Saccharothrix violaceirubra: one gene and its partner. Each later gene encodes a partner of the first gene's protein in a complex. Links are inferred from orthologs where the notes say so. Each region holds a gene or a part of one and is shown on either strand. Other genes may lie near its edges. The genes, in order: uvrA and mfd.

Evidence for each region.
Region 2: the proteins of uvrA (region 1) and mfd are in contact, whole or in part, in a crystal structure (PDB 4DFC), measured with the Escherichia coli proteins. The link is inferred for Saccharothrix violaceirubra from one-to-one orthologs.

The regions. Positions count from the first base shown.
Region 1 is NZ_JACHJS010000001.1:1,682,847-1,695,127, forward strand. What follows is about bases 2,453-5,859. They hold uvrA (excinuclease ABC subunit UvrA), read left to right. Parts: upstream 2,453-2,803; coding sequence 2,804-5,659; downstream 5,660-5,859. Other genes in these bases: F4559_RS08480 (SRPBCC family protein), read left to right, coding at 5,719-5,859. Outside these bases: F4559_RS08460 (MBL fold metallo-hydrolase), read right to left, coding at 1-644; F4559_RS08465 (acyltransferase family protein), read left to right, coding at 759-1,940; more of F4559_RS08480, read left to right, coding at 5,860-6,114; F4559_RS08485 (hypothetical protein), read left to right, coding at 6,508-7,380; F4559_RS08490 (GntP family permease), read right to left, coding at 7,443-8,834; F4559_RS08495 (N-acyl-D-amino-acid deacylase family protein), read right to left, coding at 8,831-10,420; F4559_RS08500 (amino acid deaminase), read right to left, coding at 10,435-11,706; F4559_RS08505 (sugar kinase), read left to right, coding at 11,814-12,281. UniProt on the Escherichia coli protein: The UvrABC repair system catalyzes the recognition and processing of DNA lesions. UvrA is an ATPase and a DNA-binding protein. A damage recognition complex composed of 2 UvrA and 2 UvrB subunits scans DNA for abnormalities.
Region 2 is NZ_JACHJS010000001.1:6,338,502-6,349,915, reverse strand. What follows is about bases 1-4,090. They hold mfd (transcription-repair coupling factor), read left to right. Parts: upstream 1-326; coding sequence 327-3,890; downstream 3,891-4,090. Other genes in these bases: F4559_RS29260 (SurA N-terminal domain-containing protein), read left to right, coding at 3,904-4,090; F4559_RS29270 (PQQ-dependent sugar dehydrogenase), read right to left, coding at 1-5. Outside these bases: more of F4559_RS29260, read left to right, coding at 4,091-4,857; F4559_RS29255 (nucleoside triphosphate pyrophosphohydrolase), read left to right, coding at 4,854-5,762; F4559_RS29250 (S41 family peptidase), read left to right, coding at 5,921-9,097; efeB (iron uptake transporter deferrochelatase/peroxidase subunit), read right to left, coding at 9,249-10,496; iron uptake system protein EfeO, read right to left, coding at 10,493-11,414. UniProt on the Escherichia coli protein: Couples transcription and DNA repair by recognizing RNA polymerase (RNAP) stalled at DNA lesions. Mediates ATP-dependent release of RNAP and its truncated transcript from the DNA, and recruitment of nucleotide excision repair machinery to the damaged site.

The DNA of each region.
Region 1 (12,281 bases):
GGTCGTTCATGCCCGAGGATGGAGTCGTCCCCATGACCGGGGTAGAACCAGGTCTCGTCGGGGAGTTCGTCGAAGATCCGGGACGACACGTCGTCGAGCAACGAGTGGAAGTCCTCGGGTGACCCCGTTTTCCCCACGCCGCCCGGGAACAGCGAATCGCCGGTGAACAGGTGCGGGTGGCCGCTCGGGTCGCGGTAGAGCAGGGCGATCGAGCCCGGCGTGTGGCCGCGCAGGTGGATGACGGTCAGCGGCACCCGGCCGACCTGCACGGTGTCGCCGTGCGTCGCCAGGTGGTCCGGCGGCACGGGCAGCACCTCGGCGTCCAAGGGGTGGGCCACGGTGTTCGCCCCGTGGGCACCCGCGACCGCCCCCAGCGCACCCCAGTGGTCGGCGTGGCGGTGGGTCGTCACTACGGTCTTCAGGCGCGGTCGGTCGGGGGAGTGGCCCAGCAGGTCCGACAGCCGGGCCGGGTCGGCCGCCGCGTCGATCAGCAGGGCCTCGCCGCTCTCCCGGCACACCAGCAGGTAGGCGTTGTTGTCCATCGGGCCGACGGAGACCTTCGTGATCGTCAGGTCCGCCAGCGTGCGCCGGGTCGCGGGGCCGTCGGGCGCCACGTGGCCGGTGTAGTCATCGAGTACGTCCACGCCGGTCGAACCTACCGCCTTCAGCGGGCGCACAGGTCGGTGCCATATCGTTGGTAACGATCAAGATACCCGCACCGATACTTGACCTCACGCCGAACTGGGTAACCCGAACTCGTGCCGAAGACACGCCGGATCAACTGGGACGTCCTGCGCATCCTCGCCGTCCTGGCGGTACTCCTCCAACACGCCACCCACGCCGGGCCGTCGGTCCACCGCGAACTGGGACCGCCCGCGTTCACCTTCTCCCTGGAGATGGGTGCCAGCACGCTGGTCGTCATCTCCGCCTTCTTCGCCTGCGCCGCGTTGGCGAAAGGCGAACCCGCCCGCTTCCTGCGCAACCGCCTCGCCCGGTTGTTACCCGCCTACGTGGTGGCGGCGACCTGCGCCTACACCGTGCTGCGCTACGTCGCCCCGCCCGGCTGGAGCTTCCTCGAACCCCGGGACCTGCTGGTCAACGCCCTGATGTTGCAGAACTGGTTCCCCGACGTCCGACTGGTCGACTTCTCCTACTGGACCCTGCCGGTCCAGGTGGCCGGCTTCGTCGCGGGCGCCCTGCTCGTGGGCCGCGTGCGCGGCGCGGGACTGCCGGTGCTGTTGTGGACGCTCGTCGTCGCGCCGCTCGTCCTGCGCGTGTGGACGGTCGAACCCGGCTTCGTGCGCACGTTCTACGACGGCTTCGGCGCGCACCGCGCCCAGTTGTTCGCGGCCGGTGTCGGCATCTGGCTGTGGTCGCGCGACCGCATCACGACCCGGCACCTGGCCCTGCTGCTGCCCGCGGTCCTGGTCGCGCAGGCCGTGCACAGCGCCGACGTCCCGTCGACGCTGGCCCTGGGCGTGATGCTCGTGGCCGTCGCGGCGTGCGCCGCCGGACCGGACTGGACGGTGTGGCCGTTGACCGTCCTGCGCCGGCCGGTCCGGTGGCTGGCGGGCATCTCGTACGGGGTCTACCTCGTGCACCAGGAGATCGGCTACGTCGTCATGGCCGCCGTCGCCGGGTACGGGCCGTGGGTGGAACTGGCCGCGTTCCTGGGCACGGCCGTCGGCCTGGGCTGGCTGCTCACCCGCTGCGTCGAACGCCCCGCCCACCGCGCGCTCACCGCGAGCCGCCCGGAGTTGGCGGGGCTCCTGCTCACCGCCGGACTACGCGCTCAGAGCCACTTCGGCAGCGTCGGCGCGGTCCCGTTCAGCTCGGCGCCGCTGTGGCGGCCGGTCAGCCAGCCGAGCACGGCCGCCGCGCTGCCGCTGACGGTGCGTGATTCGCCGGCACTGCCCGAACCCAACGGCCAGGTCCGTTGACGGCCGTCGGGGAACGTCGCCTCGATGGTCACCGACGGCGCGTGCGCGTGGCCGGTGAACGCCGTGACCACCTCGTCGATGTAGCCCTCGACCAGGTCGTCGGGCACGCCCTCGAAGCCGAACCCGGCGTCCAGGTCGACCAGGTGCACCCACAGCTCGCGCACCCGCAGCCACGGCACGCGGTGCGCGAGCAGCGGCCCCAGGCGGGTGGCGACCTCGGCCTCCCACGCCGTCGCGGGCAGGTCGGCGGCGGCCACGAGGAACCGGCGACACGCCGCGTCGAGGTCGGCGCGCATGAGCTGCGGCGCCCGGCCCGAGCCCTCCTCGATGTCGGCCTCCCGGTCGGCCGCGCTCGGGTACATCGGGTGCTCGACCCCGGTCTTCGCCCACGTGAGCAGGTTGACCAGGGCGTCGGCGTTGCGGGCCAGGTGGCTCACGACGTGGCCCCGGGTCCAGCCCGGCAGCAGGCTCGGGCCGCGCAGCGCGCTCTGGTCGAGCCGCTCGACGACCTCGTACAGGACCTGCCCGGCCCGCCGCACCTCGGCGATCCCGGCCACCGCGTCCTGCGCCGCGGCGGACTGCTCGCGTGGCGCGGGTACCGTGGTTCCGGCGGATCGGACCTGTGCGGCATCGGTCGAACTCATGGGCACCCCATCCCCGGCTTGTGCGCCGAATGGCCTATCACCCCAGCGTAGGGGGCTTGTGAGGCGATCGGTAGGGCCGTTGGCGCACGATCGTGCGATGCCCGCGAAGCCGGAATCGTCGGTGGCCGGCTCTAGCATGGACCGCGCCTCCCCCGACAGCGCCGGACCGGTGCTCCAGTACTCTCCTCGAACACCTGTTCGGGACCGAAGGGAATCGTCGTGGCAGACCGCCTTGTGGTGCGTGGGGCACGCGAGCACAACCTGCGGGGCGTCGACCTCGACCTGCCCAGGGACAGTCTCATCGTGTTCACCGGCCTGTCCGGGTCGGGCAAGTCGAGCCTGGCCTTCGACACGATCTTCGCCGAGGGTCAGCGCCGCTACGTCGAGTCGTTGTCGGCCTACGCGCGGCAGTTCCTCGGTCAGATGGACAAGCCCGACGTCGACTTCATCGAGGGCCTGTCGCCGGCCGTGTCGATCGACCAGAAGTCGACCAGCCGCAACCCGCGGTCGACCGTCGGCACGATCACCGAGGTCTACGACTACCTGCGCCTGCTCTACGCCCGCGCGGGCAAGCCGCACTGCCCCACGTGCGGCGAGGCGATCAGCCGGCAGACGCCGCAGCAGATCGTCGACCAGGTGCTGGCGATGGCGAGCGGCACGAAGTTCCAGGTGCTCGCGCCGGTCGTGCGCGGGCGCAAGGGCGAGTACGTCGACCTGTTCTCGTCGCTGCAGTCGCAGGGCTACTCGCGGGCCAAGGTCGACGGCACCGTGTACGCGCTCGCCGACGTGCCGAAGCTCAAGAAGCAGGAGAAGCACCACGTCGCCGTGGTGATCGACCGGCTGACCGTGAAGGCGTCGGCCAAGCAGCGGCTCACCGACTCGGTCGAGACCGCGCTGCGGCTGGCCGACGGGCTGGTCGAGCTGGAGTTCGTCGACGTGCCCGAGGACGACCCCGGCCGGGTGCGCGGGTTCTCCGAGAACCTGGCCTGCCCCAACGGCCACGCGCTGGCGATCGAGGACCTGGAGCCCCGGTCGTTCTCCTTCAACTCGCCGTACGGCGCGTGCCCCACGTGCACCGGCATCGGCGTGCGCAAGGAGGTCGACCCCGAGCTGGTCGTGCCCGACGACGAGCTGTCGCTGGCCGACGGCGCGATCGCGCCCTGGGCGTCGGGCCAGACCTCCGAGTACTTCACCCGGTTGTTGGAGTCGTTGTCGACCACGATCGGGTTCCGCATGGACGCACCGTGGCGGACGCTGCCGGCCAAGGTGCAGAAGGCCGTGCTGCACGGCGTGCCCGAGCAGGTGAACGTCCGCTACAAGAACCGGTACGGGCGCGAGCGGTCGTACTACGCGAACTACGAGGGCGTGATCCCGTTCCTGGAACGCCGCCAGGAGCAGACCGAGTCCGAGTACATGCGCGAGAAGTACGAGGGCTACATGCGCGAGGTGCCGTGCCCGGTGTGCCAGGGCACGCGCCTCAAGCCGGAGATCCTCGCGGTCACGCTGCACCACGGCGACAAGGGCGACCGGTCCATCGCCGAGGTCTGCGCGATGTCCGTGGCCGAGTGCTCGGAGTTCCTCGACGGGCTCAAGCTCGGCAAGCGCGAGGCCATGATCGCGGGCGCCGTGCTCAAGGAGATCCAGGCACGCCTGCACTTCCTGCTCGACGTCGGCCTGAACTACCTGTCGCTGGACCGCGCGTCCGGCACGCTGTCGGGCGGCGAGGCGCAGCGCATCCGGCTGGCGACGCAGATCGGCTCCGGCCTGGTGGGCGTGCTGTACGTGCTGGACGAGCCGTCGATCGGCCTGCACCAGCGCGACAACCACCGGCTGATCGAGACCCTGACCCGGCTGCGGGACCTGGGCAACACGCTGATCGTCGTCGAGCACGACGAGGACACCATCCGCACGTCGGACTGGGTCGTGGACATCGGTCCGGGCGCGGGCGAGCACGGCGGCCAGGTCGTGCACAGCGGCACGTACCAGCAGCTGCTCAAGTCCAAGACGTCGATCACCGGCCAGTACCTGTCGGGCCGCAAGTCCATCGCCATGCCCGAGGTCCGCCGCCCGGTGGACAAGAAGCGGCAGCTCACGGTCGTCGGCGCGCGGGAGCACAACCTGCGCGGCATCGACGTGTCGTTCCCGCTGGGCTGCCTGGTGTCGGTGACGGGCGTGTCCGGGTCGGGCAAGTCGACGCTGGTCAACGACATCCTCGCGACCGTGCTGGCGAACAAGCTCAACGGCGCGCGCCAGGTGCCCGGCCGGCACACCCGGATCAAGGGCCTGGAGCACGTCGACAAGCTGGTGCAGGTCGACCAGTCGCCGATCGGCCGCACGCCGCGCTCGAACGCCGCGACCTACACCGGCGTGTTCGACCACATCCGCAAGCTGTTCGCGGCGACCACCGAGGCGAAGGTGCGCGGCTACCAGCCGGGGCGGTTCTCGTTCAACGTCAAGGGCGGGCGCTGCGAGGCGTGCGCGGGCGACGGCACGATCAAGATCGAGATGAACTTCCTGCCGGACGTGTACGTGCCGTGCGAGGTGTGCAAGGGCGCCCGGTACAACCGGGAGACCCTGGAGGTGCACTACAAGGGGAAGACGATCTCCGAGGTGCTGGACATGCCGATCGAGGAGGCGGCCGGGTTCTTCGAGCCCATCAACGCCATCCACCGCCACCTGCGCACACTGGTGGACGTGGGCCTGGGCTACGTGCGGCTGGGCCAGCCCGCGCCGACGTTGTCCGGCGGCGAGGCGCAGCGCGTGAAGCTGGCGTCGGAACTGCAGAAGCGGTCGACCGGCAAGACCGTGTACATCCTCGACGAGCCCACGACGGGCCTGCACTTCGAGGACATCCGCAAGCTGCTCGGCGTGATCAACGGCCTGGTGGACAAGGGCAACACGGTGATCGTGATCGAGCACAACCTGGACGTGATCAAGACGTCCGACTGGTTGGTCGACATGGGGCCGGAGGGTGGCTCGGGCGGCGGCATGGTCGTCGCCGAGGGCACGCCCGAGGACGTGGCCGGGGTCGGGTCCAGCCACACCGGACAGTTCCTGCGCGAGGTGCTGGCCTGAACCACTACCGCTTCCTCAGCGTCTGGTCGGTCGACGCACCGCCCGACCAGACCTTCGAGGTGCTCGCCGACCTGGCCCGCTACCCCCTGTGGTGGCGGGAGGTCCGGGCGGCCGAACAGGTGGGGGAGCGGGCGGCACGGCTGCGCTGCCGTTCGCTGTTGCCGTACGACCTGGTGTTCGAGACCCACCACGACACCCGGGACCGGGTGGCGGGCGTGCTGAAGGCCCGGCTGGTCGGCGATCTCGACGGCACCGCAGCCTGGCGGATCCGCCCGTCCGGCACGGGCACGCTCCTGCGCTACGAGCAGGAGGTCACCGTGACCAAGCCCCTGCTCCGCCGCCTGGCGCTGGTGGCCCGCCCCGCCCTCGTGGCCAACCACGGGCTCATGATGCGCAGCGGCAACCGCGGCCTGCGCACCTACCTGGCCGGCTACCAGGCCGGCCGCCGCCCCTGACTCGCGAGTCCTCCACTCGGACACCCCGAAACACGCACTCGGGCACCTTCGATCGGGTGATCCCCTCCCCCCCATCGCGCGAGTTATACGTTGGGGCACCGCGAGTTGTGCATTCAGGCACCGCGAGTTGTGCGTAGAGGACCGCGTCCGGGCACGCGAGTCGTGCGTTCGGACATCGGGGCGGGCACGGGGGAACGGCCCCGGACCCGCCGGCCACCGCCGAAGGCGGTCCTCCCGGCGTCCGGACGGGTGCCCGAGTGCGTGTTTCAGGGTGTCCGAGTGGAGGACTCGCGGACATAGGGGTTGGGAGACCGAACCGGTGGGCGTGCCGACTCGTGTCCTTGGGCAGTCGGTCGCCGCGTCGGATGCGGACGATCAGCCAAGGAGGACACGATGACCCGCTTCCGCGTCGTAGCGGCCCTTGCCGTCGCGGCCCTCGTCGGTGCCTGCGGCCAGCAGAACGGTGCGCAACCCGTTGCCGCCCAACAACAACCGCAGCAGGAACAGCAGCTCCGGGAGCAGCAGCCGGCGGAGGTCGCCCTGACCGCCGGCACGATCGAAGGTCTCGGCACCGTCCTGACCGACGCCCAGGGCATGACCCTCTACCGGTTCGACAAGGACACCGCGAAGCCGTCCGAGTCCACCTGCGACGGTGACTGCGCGGCGAAGTGGCCCCCGGCGCTCGCCGGTGACGGCGACATCCAGGTCGAAGGCGTGGACCGGAGCCTGGTCGGCACGGTCGACCGCCAGGAGGGCAAACAGCTCACGATCGCCGGCTGGCCCCTCTACCGCTTCGCCCAGGACCAGGCGCCGGGCGAGGCCAAGGGCCAGGGCGTCGGCGGCACGTGGTTCGCCGCCGCCACCGACGGCAAGAAGGCCGCCACGGACGACAAGAAGGCCGCCCCGAACGCGGGACTCGTGCTGACCACGTCGTCGGTGGGCGACCTCGGCACCGTGCTCACGGACAAGGACGGCATGACGCTGTACCGGTTCGACAAGGATACCGCGAAGCCCGCCAAGTCGAACTGCGAGGGCGACTGCGCGGCCAAGTGGCCGCCGCTGCTCGTCCAGGGCGACTTCGAGGTCCGGGGCGTGGACCGGAGCCTGGTCGGCACGGTCGACCGCCCGGAGGGCAAGCAGCTCACGGTCGCGGGATGGCCTCTTTACACCTTCGTCGACGACAAGGTGTGCGGTGACGCGAAAGGCCAGGGTGTCGGTGGGACCTGGTTCGTCGCCAACCCCCAGGGCGGCAAAGCGGGCGCCTGAGGAGGACACATCCCTTATAGGGCCCGCGCCCGCCGCCACCCCTCCGGCGGGCGCGGGTCGCCCTATGTCACGACCAGGCTCAGCAGAGCCGTCACGACGAAGCCCACCACCGAAAGGATCGTCTCCAGCACGGTCCACGTGCGCAGCGTTTCCTTCACCGACAACCCGAAGTACCGCGACACGATCCAGAACCCGCCGTCGTTCACGTGCGAGGCGATGATCGACCCGGCCGCGATCGCCATGACCACCAACGCCAGTCGCGGCTGGCTGTAGTCGAGGTCCGCGACCACCGGCGCCACGATGCCCGTCGTCGTCACGATCGCCACGGTCGCGGACCCCTGCGCGATCCGCAGCCCGCAGCTGATCACGTACGACAGCGCGATCACCGGCAGTCCGAGGTCGGCCAGCGACCCGGCGAGCGCCTTGCCCACCCCGGTCGCGGCCAGCACGGCGCCGAAGAACCCGCCCGCGCCGACCACGAGCAGGATCATCGCCACCGGCCGCAGCGACGCGGCCGACAGCTCGGCCACCTGCGCCCGGTCCATGCCGCGTCGGAAACCCAACAGCCAGAACGCCAGGAGCACGGAGATCGTCAACGCCACGGCCGGCGTACCCAGGAACGCGAACACCCCCAGCGGTGTCGACCCCTTGGCCAACAGCACGGACCCGAACGTGCCGGACAGGATCAGCACCAGCGGCACCGCGATGATCCCCAGCACCAGCGACAACGGCGGCTCGTCCCGGTCGCCGCGCGCCTTCTCGGCCGCCGCGAGCATCTCCTCGGGCACCGGCACGACGACGCGCTTGCCGATCCACGCCGAGAACAGCACACCGCCCACGAACCAGGACGGGATCGCCACGGCCAGTGCCATCACGATGATCCAGCCCAGCCCCACGTGCAGCAGTCCGGCGGCGGCGACCGGTCCGGGGTGCGGCGGCATGAACGCGTGCATCACGGACAACCCGGCCAGCAGCGGCAACGCGTACAGCACGATCGACCGCCCGCCGCGCTTGGCCGCCACGTACACCAGCGGCGCGAGCACGAAGATGCCGATGTCGAAGAACACCGGCACGCCGAACACCAGACCGGCCAGGCCCATCGCCAGGGGCGCACGCCGTTCGCCGAACGCCCGCAGCAACGTCCGCGTCAGCACCTGCGCGCCGCCGGACGCCTCCAGGATCGAGCCGAGCAGCGTGCCCAGGCCGACGATCACGGCGACGTGGCCGAGGATGCCGCCGAACCCCTTCTCCACCAACGAGTCCGACGCCTTCTGCGCCGACCCGACCAGGGCCTCCACGGGCAGCCCGGCGGCCAGCGCCACCAGCAACCCGACCACGAGCAGCGCGATGAACGGCTCGACCCGCAGCCGGATGATCAGCACCAGCAGGACGGCGATGCCCACCCCGGACAGGGTGAGCAGGCCGCCCGTCGAGTGCTGGAGCCAGTCGATCACGCCGGCCTCCCCGGGTTGCGCAGGGAGTGTCCGGGCAACGCGTCCGTGCGGCGGCCGTCGTCGATCACCGGCACGCCGTTGACCAGCACGTACGGGATGCCGGTCGCGGCCTGCCGTGGCTGTTCGAACGTCGCGGTGTCGGCGACCGTGTCCGGGTCGAACAGCACGAGGTCGGCCGCGTACCCGGTGCGCACCAGGCCCCGGTCGGGCAGGCGCAGCCGGCGCGCGGCCCGTCCGGTCAGGTGCGCGACGCACTCCTCCAGGCCCAGCACGCCGAGTTCGCGCACGTACCGCGCGAGGTAGCGGGGGAACGTGCCCCACGCGCGCGGGTGCGGCCGGTCGCCGACCAGCAGTCCGTCGCTGCCCCCGGTGTGCGCCGGGTGCTTCATGATCAGCCGGACGTTCTCCTCGTGCCCCACGTGCATGAGGCACGACGTACCCAGGCGTTCCGACGTCAGCACCTCGAAGTACAGGTCGGCCGGTGGTCTGCCCGCGGCTCGCGCGGACGCGGCGACGCTGTGCCCGACCAGGTGTGAGTTCTCCGCCCGTCGCACACCGTTGATCTCGATCGTGGCCCAGTCGACGGGCACGCCGTGGCAGCCGTCGGAGCCGGTCTCCTCGATCTCCCGGCGGATCAGCTCTCGGGTGTCCACATCGGACAGTCGGGCCAGGGTGGCTTCCGGGCCGCCCTCGGACGCCCAGCTCGGCAGCAGCGCGGACAGGTACGTGGCGCCCGGCAGGTACGGGTAGGTGTCGAGGCTGATGTCCGCGCCCGCCTCGATCGCGTCGTCGAGCAACGTCAGCAACTCGCCCGCCCGACCCCGGTTGACCTCGAAGTTCATCGTGGCGTGCGCCAGGTGCAGCGGGCAGCCGGAGGAGCGCGAGACCTCCACCATCTCCGCGTACGCCTCCAGCGCGCCCGCGCCGTAGCTGCGGTGGTGCGGGCTGTAGAACCCGCCGAGCCGCCCGGTCACCCGGCACAGCTCGACGAGTTCGGCGTGCGGCGCGTACATGCCCGGCGTGTAGGTCAACCCGGACGACAAGCCGACCGCGCCCTCGTGCAGGGACGCCGCCAGGACCTCGCGCATCCGGTCCAGTTCGGACGGTGTGGCCGGGCGGTCCTCCCAGCCCACGCACAGCATCCGCAACGTGCCCTGCGGCACGAGGTACGCCGCGTTGACCGCGATGCCCCGGTCCAACCGGTCCAGGTAGTCGCCGACCGACCGCCAGTCCCAGTCGAAGCCCGCGGGGTCGTCGTTCCACCCGGCGAGCTGCGCGCGCAACGCCGCGAGCACCGCGTCGTCCACCGGCGCGTAGGACAGCCCGTCCTGGCCCAGCACCTCGGTGGTCACGCCCTGGGAGACCTTGGCCAGGTGCTCGGGGGCGGCCAGCAGTTGCAGGTCGGAGTGCGAGTGCATGTCGATGAACCCGGGTGCGAGCACGAGTCCGTCCGCGTCCACGGTGCGCCTGCCGGACAGGCGTGGACCGATGTCGGCGATCCGGCCGTCGTGCACGCCGACGTCGGCGCGTCGGCCGGTCGCGCCCGTGCCGTCGACCACGAGCGCTCCGTTGAAGACGATGTCCACGCCGTTCCTCCTCGTCAGAAGTACGTGCGCACCAGGTCCACCACGGTCGTGCCCTCGACCACCGGGATGACCTGCCACTTGTCGAACACCGTGCAGGGGTGGGACAGGCCCAGGCCCAGCCAGTCGCCGACCTCGACCGGGCTGCCCGCGGGCAGCGAGACGAACGTGTGCTGGTCGTTGAGCGCGGTGACGGTCGCCTTGACGGGCCGCGCGATGCCGTCGCGTCCGCGTACCACGTGCGGTTCGGGCAGGCCCTCGTCGAACGACGCGTCGCGCTTGCCGAGCGTGAGCAGGGCCAGGTCCTCCTGCGGGCGTGAGGTCACCTGGGCCCACGCGGTCAGCGCGGACCGCAACCCGGTCGCGCCGGGCATCCGGCCGAAGGGGGAGATGCCCCGGTAGAAGCCGTCGTCGTGGGTGATGTAGGCGCCGCTGCGCAGCACCGGGCGCACGCGGAACGGCCACGGCTCGGTCAGCGCGTCGGCGACCTGGTCGAAGTACGCGCTGCCGCCCGCCGTGACGATCGGCTCGTCCACCTCGAAGTCCAGGTCCAGGACCAGCTCGCGCAGGTGGAACAGGTAGTTGTCGACGATGGACCGCGAGGTCACCGACGCGTCGTGCGCCAGGGCGCCCTCGTAGCCGGCCACGCCCGCGAGCCGCAGCACCGGACTGCGCCGCACGGCCTCGGCGACCGCACGCGCGGTGGGCAGGTCGCGGGCACCCGTGCGCCCGCCCCGTGCGCCCAGCTCGACCAGCACGTCGACGGGCCGGGTGAGCACCTCGGACATCCGCTCGACGGCCGCCACCGAGTCGACCCAGCAGGTGAACTCGAAGCCGGGGTGCGCGTCGAGTTCGGCCGCGAGCCAGCGCAGGCCGGCCGGGTCGACGAGCTGGTTGGCCAGCAGCACGCGGCGCACGCCGAACGCCCGGTAGACGCGCAGTTGGCTGATGTTCGCGGCGGTCAGGCCCCACGCGCCGTGCACGAGTTGGCGGGCGAAGAGCTGGGGCGCCATCGTGGTCTTGCCGTGCGGCGCGAGCAGCACGCCGCGTTCGGCGCACCAGCGTGCCATCGTGGTGAGGTTGTGCTCCAGCGCGGCGCGGTCGAGCACGACGAGCGGTCCGACGAAACCGTCGGCGAACAGGTCCAGACCCCGGTCGGCGACCTCGCCGAGGGTGGCGCCGAACGTGCCGGCGGGCAGGCCCTTGAACCGCCAGTCGATCCGCTCGGCGCGGATCGCGAGCACGGCGTCCAGGTCGATGTCCACTGTCCCGCTCCTCACGTTGCACATATCGCAACGACTATTGCGCGATGTGATGCACACGTGTGTAACATTCGCCTGCCTGCCCGTCAATGTCCCAGAGGCCGCCCCTCGACAGTGCGAATGCGGAGGAACGGATGCGGTTCGACCCAGCGGGCGGGGTGGTCTGCCTCGGCGAGACCATGGCCGTGCTCGTCCCCGCCGAGCCGGGACCGGTGCGTTCCGCGCGCACGTGGACCCGCGCCATCGGTGGTGCCGAGTCCAACGTGGCCATGCACCTCGCGCGCCTGGGCGTGCGCAGCCGGTGGGTCGGCGCGGTCGGCGACGACGCGCTCGGCGGTGCCGTGCTCGACTTCGTGTCCGGCGCGGGCGTGGACGTGAGCGCCGTGCACGTCGACCCGGACCGGCCGACCGGGCTCTACGTCAAGGAAGCCGACCCGACCGGCACCCGCACCCGCTACTACCGGCGCGGCTCGGCCGCGTCCGCGATGGGTGTGGACACCCTCGACCGCGTGAAGCTCGACGACGTCGCGCTGATCCACGTCACCGGCATCACCGCCGCGCTGTCCGACGGCTGCCTCGACCTGCTGCGCGCCGTGCTGGCC
Region 2 (11,414 bases), 4.7 Mb from region 1 along the record:
CGCATGGCCCTCAGGATGCCCCTGCCGAGTGAGACGCGCTCCATTCGTAAGTACGTTCTGTCGGTGACTTCGAGGTCGTGACCGGGAAATCACCAGACCGGACCAAAGCGCGATTCTCCCGGACGAGTGACGTCATATCGGCCGGACCCGAAATCCCCGCCGAGTCGTAACGCCGTGACGCTCCGGCACGGCCGCACGACCGGTCCCGCACCCGGCGGTAATCGACCGGCACACGACGGCACGCCCGACGTAGGCTGGGTGACCGAGCACCGCTGCCGACATCCCGGGCAGAGGTCTGTCCTCGTCGCGTTTTGGAGCCTGATCAGATGCACCAGTCCGGCCCGTTGTCCGGCCTGCTGACCGCCGTCCTTCCCGACAAGGCGTTGCGCGCGCTGACCGAGTCCGTCGGCGTGCCCGCCCTCGAACTCGAAGGCCCGCCCGCCGCCCGCCCGCTGGTCGCGGCGGCGTTGAGCCTGGAGGCGCCGGTCCTCGCGGTGACCGCGACCGGGCGCGAGGCCGACGAGCTGACGTCCGTGCTGCGGGACCTGATCGGGGAGGACGCCGTCGCGCACTTCCCGTCCTGGGAAACCCTGCCGCACGAACGCCTCTCGCCGCGCGCGGACACCGTGGGCGCCCGGCTGGAGGTGCTGCGCCGCCTGGCCCGCCCGGACGGCGACCCGCTGCGGGTGGTCGTGGCCACGGTCCGCAGCCTGATCCAGCCCATGGCGCCGGGCCTGGGCGAACTCGTGCCCGTCCGCCTGAAGACCGGCGCCGACGTCGATTTCGAGACCCTGCCCGCGAGCCTGACGGCCATCGCCTACACCCGCGTCGACATGGTCGAGAAACGCGGCGAGTTCGCGGTGCGCGGCGGCATCCTGGACGTGTTCCCGCCGACCGCCGAACACCCGCTGCGGGTGGAGTTCTGGGGCGACGAGGTCAGCGAGATCCGCCCGTTCTCCGTGGCCGACCAGCGGTCGCTGCCCCAGGAGGTCGAGGAGTTCGTCGCGCCGCCGTGCCGCGAACTGCTGCTCACCGCCTCGGTCCGGGCCAGGGCCGCGCTGCTGGCCACCGAGCACGAAGCCGACGCGCAGCTCGTCGAGATGCTCGACAAGATCGCCGAGGGCATCCCGTCCGAGGGCATGGAGGCGCTGATCCCCGCCCTGTGCGAGGACGCGTTGCAGTTGCTCACCGACGTCGTCCCCGACGGCACGCACGTCGTGCTCAACGACCCGGAGAAGATCCGGGCCCGCGCGCACGACCTGGTCCGCACCGGCCAGGAGTTCCTGGAGGCGTCCTGGATGGCCGCGGCCGGCGGCGGCAGGGCGCCGATCGACCTGGGCGCGTCGGCGTACCGGAACCTGGACGAGGTGGCCGAGGCCGCCCGCGCGGCGGGTCGTCCGTGGTGGACGCTGAGCCAGTTGACCAGCGAGGGCGCGGACGTCCTCCGGCTGGAACTCAAGCACGTCGAGGCGTACCAGGGCGACATCGACCGGGCCTTCGCCGACCTGCGCGCGCACACGTCGTCCGGCGGCACGGCCGTCCTGGTGGTGCCCGGCGCGGGCACGGCGCAACGCGCCGCCGAGCAGTTGAAGGACGCCGACGTGCCCGCGACGCTCGTCGAGTCCCTCGACGACGCGCCGCGCCAGGGCTTCGTCACGGTCGCGCGCGGCGCCCTGGAGGACGGCTTCGCGCTGCCCGGCCTCGCGCTTGTCGTGCTCACCGAGACCGACCTGACCGGCGGGCGCGGCGGAACGTCCACCAAGGACATGCGCCGCATGCCCAGCCGCCGGCGCAACGCCGTCGACCCGCTCGCGCTCAAGGCCGGCGACTACGTCGTGCACGAGCAGCACGGCATCGGCAAGTACGTGGAGATGGTGCAACGCACGGTCGCCGGCGCGACCCGCGAGTACCTGGTCCTGGAGTACGCCTCGTCCAAGCGCGGCCAGCCCGGCGACCGGCTGTTCGTGCCGACCGACCAGCTCGACGAGGTGTCCCGCTACGTCGGCGGCGAACTGCCCACGCTCAACAAGCTCGGCGGCTCGGACTGGAAGAACACGAAGGCCAAGGCGCGCAAGGCGGTCAAGCAGATCGCGGCCGAACTCGTCCAGCTCTACGCCGCGCGCCAGTCCGCGCCCGGCCACGCGTTCGCCGTGGACACGCCGTGGCAGCGCGAGCTGGAGGACGCCTTCCCGTTCACCGAGACGGTCGACCAGATGGCCGCGATCGACGAGGTCAAGGCCGACATGGAGCGGTCGGTCCCGATGGACCGGGTGATCTGCGGCGACGTCGGCTACGGCAAGACCGAGATCGCGGTGCGCGCGGCGTTCAAGGCCGTGCAGGACGGCAAGCAGGTGGTCGTGCTCGTCCCGACGACCCTGCTCGCGCAGCAGCACCTCAACACGTTCTCCGAGCGCATGCGCGCGTTCCCGGTGAAGGTCAAGGGCCTGTCCCGGTTCACCGACGCGCTGGAGGCCCAGCAGACCATCACGGGCCTGGCCGACGGCGACGTGGACGTGGTGATCGGCACGCACCGCCTGCTCCAGAAGGGCCTGCGCTACAAGGACCTCGGCCTGGTGATCGTCGACGAGGAGCAGCGCTTCGGTGTCGAGCACAAAGAGCACATCAAGGCGCTGCGCACGCACGTGGACGTCCTGACGATGTCCGCAACGCCGATCCCGCGCACGCTGGAGATGTCGCTCGCGGGCATCCGCGAGATGTCCACGATCCTCACCCCGCCCGAGGAGCGGCACCCGATCCTGACCTACGTCGGCGGGTACGACGACAAGCAGGTCGGCGCCGCGCTGCGCCGCGAACTGCTGCGCGACGGCCAGGTGTTCTACGTGCACAACCGGGTGTCGTCGATCGAGAAGGCGGCCCGCCGCATCCGCGACCTGGTGCCCGAGGCGCGGGTCGTGACCGCGCACGGCCAGATGAACGAGGACCGCCTGGAGAAGATCATCCAGGGGTTCTGGGAGCGCGAGTACGACGTGCTCGTGTGCACCACGATCGTCGAGACCGGCCTGGACATCTCCAACGCCAACACGCTGATCGTCGAACGCGGCGACATGCTCGGCCTGTCCCAGCTGCACCAGCTGCGCGGACGCGTGGGCCGCGGCCGGGAACGCGGCTACGCCTACTTCCTCTACCCGCCCGAGACGCCGCTGAGCGAGACCGCCCACGACCGGCTCGCCACCATCGCGCAGAACACCGAGCTGGGCGCGGGCATGGCCGTGGCCATGAAGGACCTGGAGATCCGGGGCGCGGGCAACATCCTCGGCGCCGAGCAGTCCGGGCACATCGCGGGCGTCGGCTTCGACCTGTACGTGCGGCTGGTCGGCGAGGCCGTCGAGGCGTTCCGCCGGCACGCGGGCGCGGAGGTCGACGGCGAGGAGGAACTGGCCGAGGTCCGCGTCGACCTGCCCGTGGACGCGCACATCCCGCACGACTACGTGCCGGGGGAGCGGCTGCGGCTGGAGGCGTACCGCAAGATCGCGGCGGCGGTCGACGAGCCGTCGTTGCAGGCCGTGTGGGACGAGCTGAAGGACCGCTACGGCACGCCGCCGCTGCCGGTCGAGCGGCTGCTGGCCGTGGCCCGGTTCCGGCACACGTGCCGCGCGCACGGCGTCACCGAAGTCGCGATGCAGGGCGCGAACCTGCGCTTCGCGCCGCTGGAACCGCGGGACTCGCAGCTCGTCCGCCTGCGCCGGTTGTTCCCGAAGGCCGTGCACAAGCAGGCCGTGAAGACCGTGACCGTGCCCCGGCCCACCGAAGGCGCGGCCGGCGGCCGGATGGGCGCACCCGTGCTGCGGGACCAGGAACTCCTCGACTGGTGCGCACGGTTCCTCGAATCGTTGGCGGGTACTCCCGTGAGCGGCGTCACGGGTTCGTGAGAAGGTACTGGTCGTGAGGACTCTGCCTAAGCGCTTCACCCTGGTCGGTGCGGTCGTCGCACTGCTGGTCACGGCGGGTTGCGCGAGCGGCCCGAGCAAGGTGGGCACGGCCGCGATCGTCGGCGGCACCGTGATCCCGCTGGAGCAGGTCCAGCAGCGGCTGGACCGCGTGCTGAAGAAGGAGCCCGGCGCCCAGGCCGCCCTCAAGCAGCACAAACTGGACGGTGTCGCCCGCCTGGTCGCGGGTACCGCCGTGCAGCACGAGCTGACGCTGAAGGTGGCGCAGCGCGAGGGCATCACCGTGGACGAGGCCGACATCGCCGAGGCGATCGAGGACGCGGGCGGCGCCGAGGCCGGGTCGGAGGGCACGGTCTACGACTCGACGACCTTCCGGGACCGCGCCGTCGACCAGCTGCTCCAGGTCGCGCTGGCGCGCAAGTACGTCGACCGGCTCGAGGTCACGTTCGACTACTTCTACTCGCGGGACAAGAACGAGGCCCTGGACAAGGCCGCGAAGATCGCCAAGGACCCGGGCCTGATGGCCGGGTACGTGAACGCCGCGCCCAAGGGCAACGGCAACCAGCAGCTCGCCAAGCGCGGCCAGGTGATCAAGTCCTCGCAGGAGCCGACCGCCGCCGCGGCGCCGTTCTTCGGCGTCAAGCCCGGCACGGTCGTGGCCTACCCGCCGTCGGAGGAGAGCGCGCAGTGGCTGGTCGTGCTGGTCACCGACCGGCGTGACGACGCCAAGCCGTCCGAGCAGTCCTCGTCCGAGCAGCTCACCCCGCAGATCCTGGAGCGGATCGGCCTGCGCCTGGTCCAGTACCTGGGCGCCGACCTGGAGATCGAGATCAACCCGCGCTACGGCGTGTGGGACGTGGTCGGCATCGGCCTCGCCGCGAGCGAGGGCGAGCGCGGCGGGTACGTCGCCGAGGTCGCCGGTCCGCCCGCCAAGCGGACCGATCCGTGACGCACCTGGTCGTCCTGGTCTCCGCGCACGACACCGTCCTGCCCGCCGCCGCGCTGCCCGCTCTGCGGGGCGCGGCGGCGGTGTACGCGGAGGGCGTGCCCTGGGGCGACCCGCCGCCCGAGGCCGTGCCCGCCGGGCCGGTCGTGCTGGTGACGACGTCGCCGACCTCGCCGTTCGCCGCCGCGCTGGTGGCGGCGGGCGCGGAGGTCGTGCGCAACCCCGCGGGCACGGCACTGCTGTCGGCGGTGTCCGTGATGGACCGCCTGCGGTCGCCCGGCGGGTGCCCGTGGGACGCCGAGCAGGACCACAAGACGTTGCGGCAGTACCTGGTCGAGGAGACCTACGAGCTGCTGGAGGCGATCGAGGACGGCGACCGGGCGGCGTTGCGCGAGGAACTCGGCGACGTGCTGCTCCAGGTGCTGTTCCACGCCCGCGTCGCGGCCGAGCACGGCGAACCGTTCGGGATCGACGAGGTGGCCGGCGACCTGGTGGCCAAGCTGGTCGGCCGGCACCCGCACGTGTTCGCGGGCGGCGACCCGGCGGTGCGCGACGCGCGGTCGCAGGAGCACCGCTGGGAGGAGCTGAAGCAGGCCGAGAAGCGGCGGACGTCCAGTGTGGACGGCGTGGCCCTCGGTCAGCCGGCGGTCGCGCTGGCCGGGAAGCTGGCCCAGCGGACCGGTCGGGCCGGGCTGCCGGCGGACCTGCTGCCGACCGGTGAGGACGCCGGTTCGGCGTTGTTCGCGGTGGCCGCGCGGGCGAAGCTGGCGGGCGAGGACCCCGAGACGGAGCTGCGGGCCGTGGCCCGTGCGTTCGAGGCGAAGGTCCGCGCGGCGGAGAAGTCGGCCCGCGCGGCGGGCGTGACCACGATGGGCGTGGCCGACTGGCGTGCCCACTGGCCCGGCTGAATCCCTTTTCCGGAGCCGCCGAATTGCGGAACGATTCCAGGTCGCGAAGGCCGGGCGTGAGCTGGGCTCGCATTTGATCGGGTAACGGTGGAGAACTTCCAGGTGCGGCACGTGTGGACATGATCGCGATCGGTCCGGTACGGCGCTAACGTCGAAGGGTGACCGAATCCGCCTATCTCCGCTTCCCACATCTGCATGGGGAGCTCGTCGTCTTCGTCGCGGAGAACGACGTGTGGCTCGCTCCTGTCTCCGGTGGCCGGGCCTGGAGGGTGACCGCCGACCAGGTTCCCGTCTCGTCACCGCGTTTCGATCCGACCGGCACCCGGCTGGCGTGGACCAGTCGGCGTGACGGCACGCCCGAGGTCCACGTCGCACCGGTCGACGGCGGGCCTTCGACCAGACTCACCTACTGGGGCGACACGTACACCGGCGTGCGCGGCTGGACGCCCGCGGGCGACGTCGTCGCCGTCACCACGGCCGGGCAGGCGACCGGGAACCGGCAGTGGGCGCACGCCGTGCCGGTCGACGGCGGACCCGCCCGCCGGCTGCCCTACGGCTGGGTCGAGGACGTCGACCACGGCCCGGACGGGCAGGTCGTCGTCACCTCCGTCTACGGCCGCGACCCCTCGTCCTGGAAGCGGTACCGGGGCGGCGCCGCGGGCAAGCTGTGGGTCGCCGGACCCGACCACGGCTTCCACCGCGTCCTCGACCACCTGACGTCCTCGCTCACCAGCCCGACGTGGGTCGGCGGCCGGCTGGTCTTCCTCTCCGACCACGACGGCGTCGGCAGCGTGTACTCCGTCGCGCCCGACGGCTCCGACCTGCGCCGGCACAGCGCGCAGGAGTTCTACGCCCGCAACGCCACCTCCGACGGCGAACGCGTCGTCTACCAGCACGCGGGCGAGCTGTGGCTGCTCGACGGCCTCGACGCCGAACCCCGCCGGCTCGACGTCGCGCTCGCCGGGCCGCGCACCGCCCGCCGGCGTCGGCACGTCTCCGCGCACCCCGAGGACTTCCACCCCGACAAGTCCGGCCGCGCCAGCGTGGTCGAGGTGCGCGGGACCGTCCACTGGGTGACCCACCGGGACGGTCCGGTGCGCGCGCTGGCCGAGCAGCCCGGCGTGCGCGCCCGCCTGCCCCGCGTGGTCGGCGACAGCGTGGTGTGGGTGACCGACGCGGAAGGCGAGGAGGGCCTGGAGTTCTCGCCGGTCGGCGGGGTCGAGCCGGGCAACACGCCGCGCCGGGTCGCGGTCGGCCGGCTCGGGCGCGTGCTCGAACTGGAGGTCTCGCCCGACGGCCGGCGGCTGGCGGTCGCCACGCACGACGGCCGGCTGCTGCTCGTGGAGGCCGAGTCCGGCGAGGTGCGCGAGGTGCTGCGCGACGCCGGGCCGTGGGTGTCCGACCTCGCGTTCTCCCCGGACTCGAACTGGCTGGCCTGGTCGCACCCGGGTCCCTGGCCGCTGCGGCACATCCGGATGACCAACACCACGGACCTGTCCGTCGTGGACGTCACGCCGCTGCGGTTCGCCGACACCTCGCCCACGTTCACCGAGGACGGCCGCTACCTGGCCTTCCTGTCCGTGCGCAGCTTCGACCCGGTCTACGACGCCTACGTGTTCGACCTGTCGTTCCCCACCGGCACCCGGCCGCACCTGGTCACGCTCGCCGCGACCACGCCGTCCCCGTTCGACCCGCTGCGCCTGGGCCGCCCGGTCGGCGACGACTCGTCGGACAAGGAGAAGGACAAGGACGACGACAACCCGATCACCGTCGTCGACCTGGAGGGTCTGGCCGACCGGGTCGTGGCGCTGCCGGTCGCGGCGGCGCGGTACTCGGGGCTCACCGCGGCCAAGGGCGGCCTGCTGTGGCTGCGCAGCGCGGTGCGCGGCGTGCTCGGCGACAACCAGGCCAGTCCCACGTCCCGGCCGCCGCGGGCCGTGCTCGAACGGTTCGACCTGGCCAAGACCCGCACGGACGCGCTGGCCGACGGCGTGGACGCGTTCGCGGTCACCGGCGACGGCCAGCGCATGGTCGTGCAGGACGGCGGCGACCTGCGGGTCGTGCCGACCGACCGCAAGGTCGACGCCGACGACAACGACTCGATCTCCGTCGACCTGGCCCGCGTCCGGGTCGAGGTGGACCGGGCGGCCGAGTGGCGCCAGGTGTACGCGGAGGCCGGTCGCCTGATGCGCGACCACTTCTGGCGGGCCGACCTGGGCGGCCTGGACTGGGCGGGCGTGCTCGACCGCTACCGGCCGCTGCTGGACCGCATCGGCAGCTACAGCGACCTGGTCGACCTGCTGTGGGAGGTCCAGGGCGAGACGGGCACGTCCCACGCGTACGTGTACCCGGCGGGCGGCGGCGGGCGCGGGCGTGGTGTGGGCCTGCTCGGCGCCGACCTGGAACGCGACGCGTCCGGCGCGTGGCGCGTCGTGCGGGTGATCCCGGGCGAGACGTCGGACCCGGCGGCCCGGTCGCCGCTGTCCGCGCCGGGGGTGGCCGTGCGCGCGGGCGACGCGATCGTGGCCGTGGACGGCCGCCAGGTCGACCCGCTGCGCGGTCCCGCGCCGCTGCTGGTCGGCACGGCGGACAAGCCGGTGGAGCTGACCGTGCGGCCCGGTGGCGGCGGTGAGCCGCGCCGGGTCGTGGTCGTGCCGTTGGGCGACGACCGGGCGTTGCGCTACCACGCGTGGGTCGCGGACCGGCGGGCGCGCGTGCGCGAGCTGTCGGGCGACCGGGTGGGCTACCTGCACGTGCCGGACATGGTCGGGTCGGGTTGGGCCCAGCTGCACCGGGACCTGCGGGTCGAGCTGCGGCACGAGGCCGTGGTGCTCGACGTGCGGGAGAACTCGGGCGGGCACACGTCCGAGCTGGTCGTGGAGAAGCTGGGCCGCAAGGTCATCGGCTGGGAGACGCAGCGCGGTCGCGACACGGCGACGGCGACCAGCTACCCCAACGACGCGCCGCGCGGTCCGGTGGTCACGGTGATCGACGAGTTCGCCGGGTCCGACGGCGACATCGTCAGCGCGGCGATCAAGCGGCTGGGCATCGGTCCGCTGGTGGGCACGCGCACGTGGGGCGGGGTGATCGGGATCAACCCGCGGCACTCGCTGGTCGACGGCACCGTGGTCACCCAGCCCGAGTACGGGGTGTGGATCGACGGCGTGGGGTGGGGGTTGGAGAACCACGGCGTGGACCCGGACGTGGAGGTCGTGATCACGCCGCAGGATCGGGCGGCCGGTCGTGACCCGCAGTTGGACACGGCCGTCCGGCTGGCTCTGGAGGCGTTGGAGCTGCGGCCGGCCGCCGTGCCGCCGGAGCTGCCGACGGTCTGAGCACACCGGTCCGGGCGCGGTGCCGCGCCCGGACCGGTGGTGGTCGTGGGTCGGTGTCGCCCGGCCGATGCCGGCGGCGGCCTTCCGGTCCGGTGGATCGGAGGCGGCTTGGGTCCGGGCACATGCGCCGCCCGGACCCGGACCGTCCTCCTCACGCGAACAGCGTGTCGCCCCAGTAGCCGCCCTCGCGCACGCCCGGCGGCACGGCGAAGTGGCCGGAACCGGTGTGCTCCAGGTACTCCATCATTCTGTCCTTTGTGGACAGTGCCTGCTGCATCGGCACGAACTGGCGCGCGGTGTCCCGGTTGAACGCGATGAAGAACAGCCCCGCGTCCAGGTGGCCGAGCCCGTCCGTGCCGTCGGTGAAGTTGTAGCCGCGCCGCAGGATGCGCGCGCCGCCGAGGGACTCGGCCGAGGCCAGCCGCACGTGCGCGTCCGCCGCGATCCGCGGCGCCCCGCCCGCGCCCCGCACATGCAGGTCGACCGGGTCGAACTCGTCGACCTGGCCCAGCGGCGCGCCCGACCCCTTGGTGCGGCCGACCAGGTCCTCCTGCTCGGCCAGCGACGTGCGGTCCCAGATCTCCACGTGCATGCGGATGCGCCGGGCCACCAGGTAGGTGCCGCCGACCAGCCACCGCGGACCATCGTCCGCGGTGACCCACACGTGGTCGCGCAGCGCGTCGGCGTCCTCGGCCTTGATGTTGTTCGTGCCGTCCTTGAACCCGAACAGGTTGCGCGGCGTCGCCTGGTCGCGGGTCGTGGACGACGTCCGGCCGAAGCCGAGCTGCGACCACCGCACCGCGACCCGGCCGAACCCGATGCGCACCAGGTTGCGGATGGCGTGCACGGCCACCTGCGGGTCGTTCGCGCACGCCTGGACGCACAGGTCGCCGCCGCTGCGCCGCTCGTCGAGGTCGTCGCGGGGGAACCGGGGCAGGTCGATCAACCCCGCCGGCCGCAGGTCCTTCAGACCGAACCGGTCGTCGAACAGCGACGGGCCGAAGCCGATCGTGAGCGTCAACGCGGACGCGGCCAGGCCCAGCGCCTCGCCGGTGTCCTTCGGCGGCGCCTCGGGCCGACCGCCGACCGCGCCGAGTTCGGCGGCCTCGCGGCCCTCGGTCATCCGGCGGGCCGCGACCGTCCAGTCCTTGAGCAGCCCGACGAGTTCGTCGCGCTTGGTCGTCTTCACGTCCAACGCCACGAAGTGCATCCGGTCCTGCGCGGGCGTGACGATCCCGGCCTGGTGTTCGCCGTCGAACGGCACGGCGTCCGCGAGCGAGGCCGCCGGCCGGACGGCGGGTGGTGCCGCGGCCAGCGCGCCGACCGCCGCGCCGGCACCCGCCAGCGCGACGCCCGCCCCGGCGTAACCGAACAGCCTGCGTCGCGGGATGCCGCTCATCGCGCCACGACCTCGGCCACCTTGCTGATCGGCTCGCCGAGCGCGTCCACCGCCTCGGCCAACGCCTTGACCTCGGCCTCGGACAACTCGGTGTAGAGCTTGAACCCGTCGCCCTTGCGGTGGGTCTCCAGCAGCGCGTCCAGTGCCTTGAACTTCTCGTCGACGGTCGCCGCCAGCGCCGCGTCCTTCTCCGCGATCACCGGGCGCAGCGCCGCGATGGCTGCCTGAGAGCCGTCCACGTTGGCGCGGAAGTCCCACAGGTCGGTGTGCGAGTAGCGGTCCTCCTCACCGGTGATCTTCCCGGTGGCGACCTCGTCGAGCAGTTCCTTCGCGCCGTTGGCGAGCTGGAGCGGCGTCAGCTCGACGGCCTTGGCCTTCTCGACGATCTCCTTCACGTCGGTCAGCAGTCTGTCGGCGATCGCGGCGGAGTCGGGCTGGAGCCCGGTCTCCCACAGGTCCTTCTCCAGGCGGTGGTAGCCGGTGAACTCCAGGCCCTCCTCGATCACGTCCTCGCGGCCGTCGATGCGCGGGTCGAGGTCGCCGAAGCTCTCCGCGACCGGCTCGATCCGCTCCCAGTAGGTGCGCGAGACCGGGAACAGGGCCTTGGCGTCCTCGACCTTGCCCGCCTTGACCGCGTCGACGAACTCGGTGGTCTTGGTCAGCAGGCTGTCCGCCTGCGAGTTCACGTACCGCTGGTAGCTCTTGGTCGCCTCGGCCAGCTTGGCGTCGGAGTCGGTGGCCTTCTTCGCGTCGCCCGTGACGGTGAAGTCGGCGCGGATGCCGTCGCCCTTCATGCCGGGCTTGCACGCGGTCTGGAGCTTGCCGGCCTCGGTGACCTCGACGATCAGGCGTCGGGTCAGGCCGGGGCCGATGTTCTCGACCTCGCCGAGGATGCGGTCGCCCTCGGCGTACAGGTAG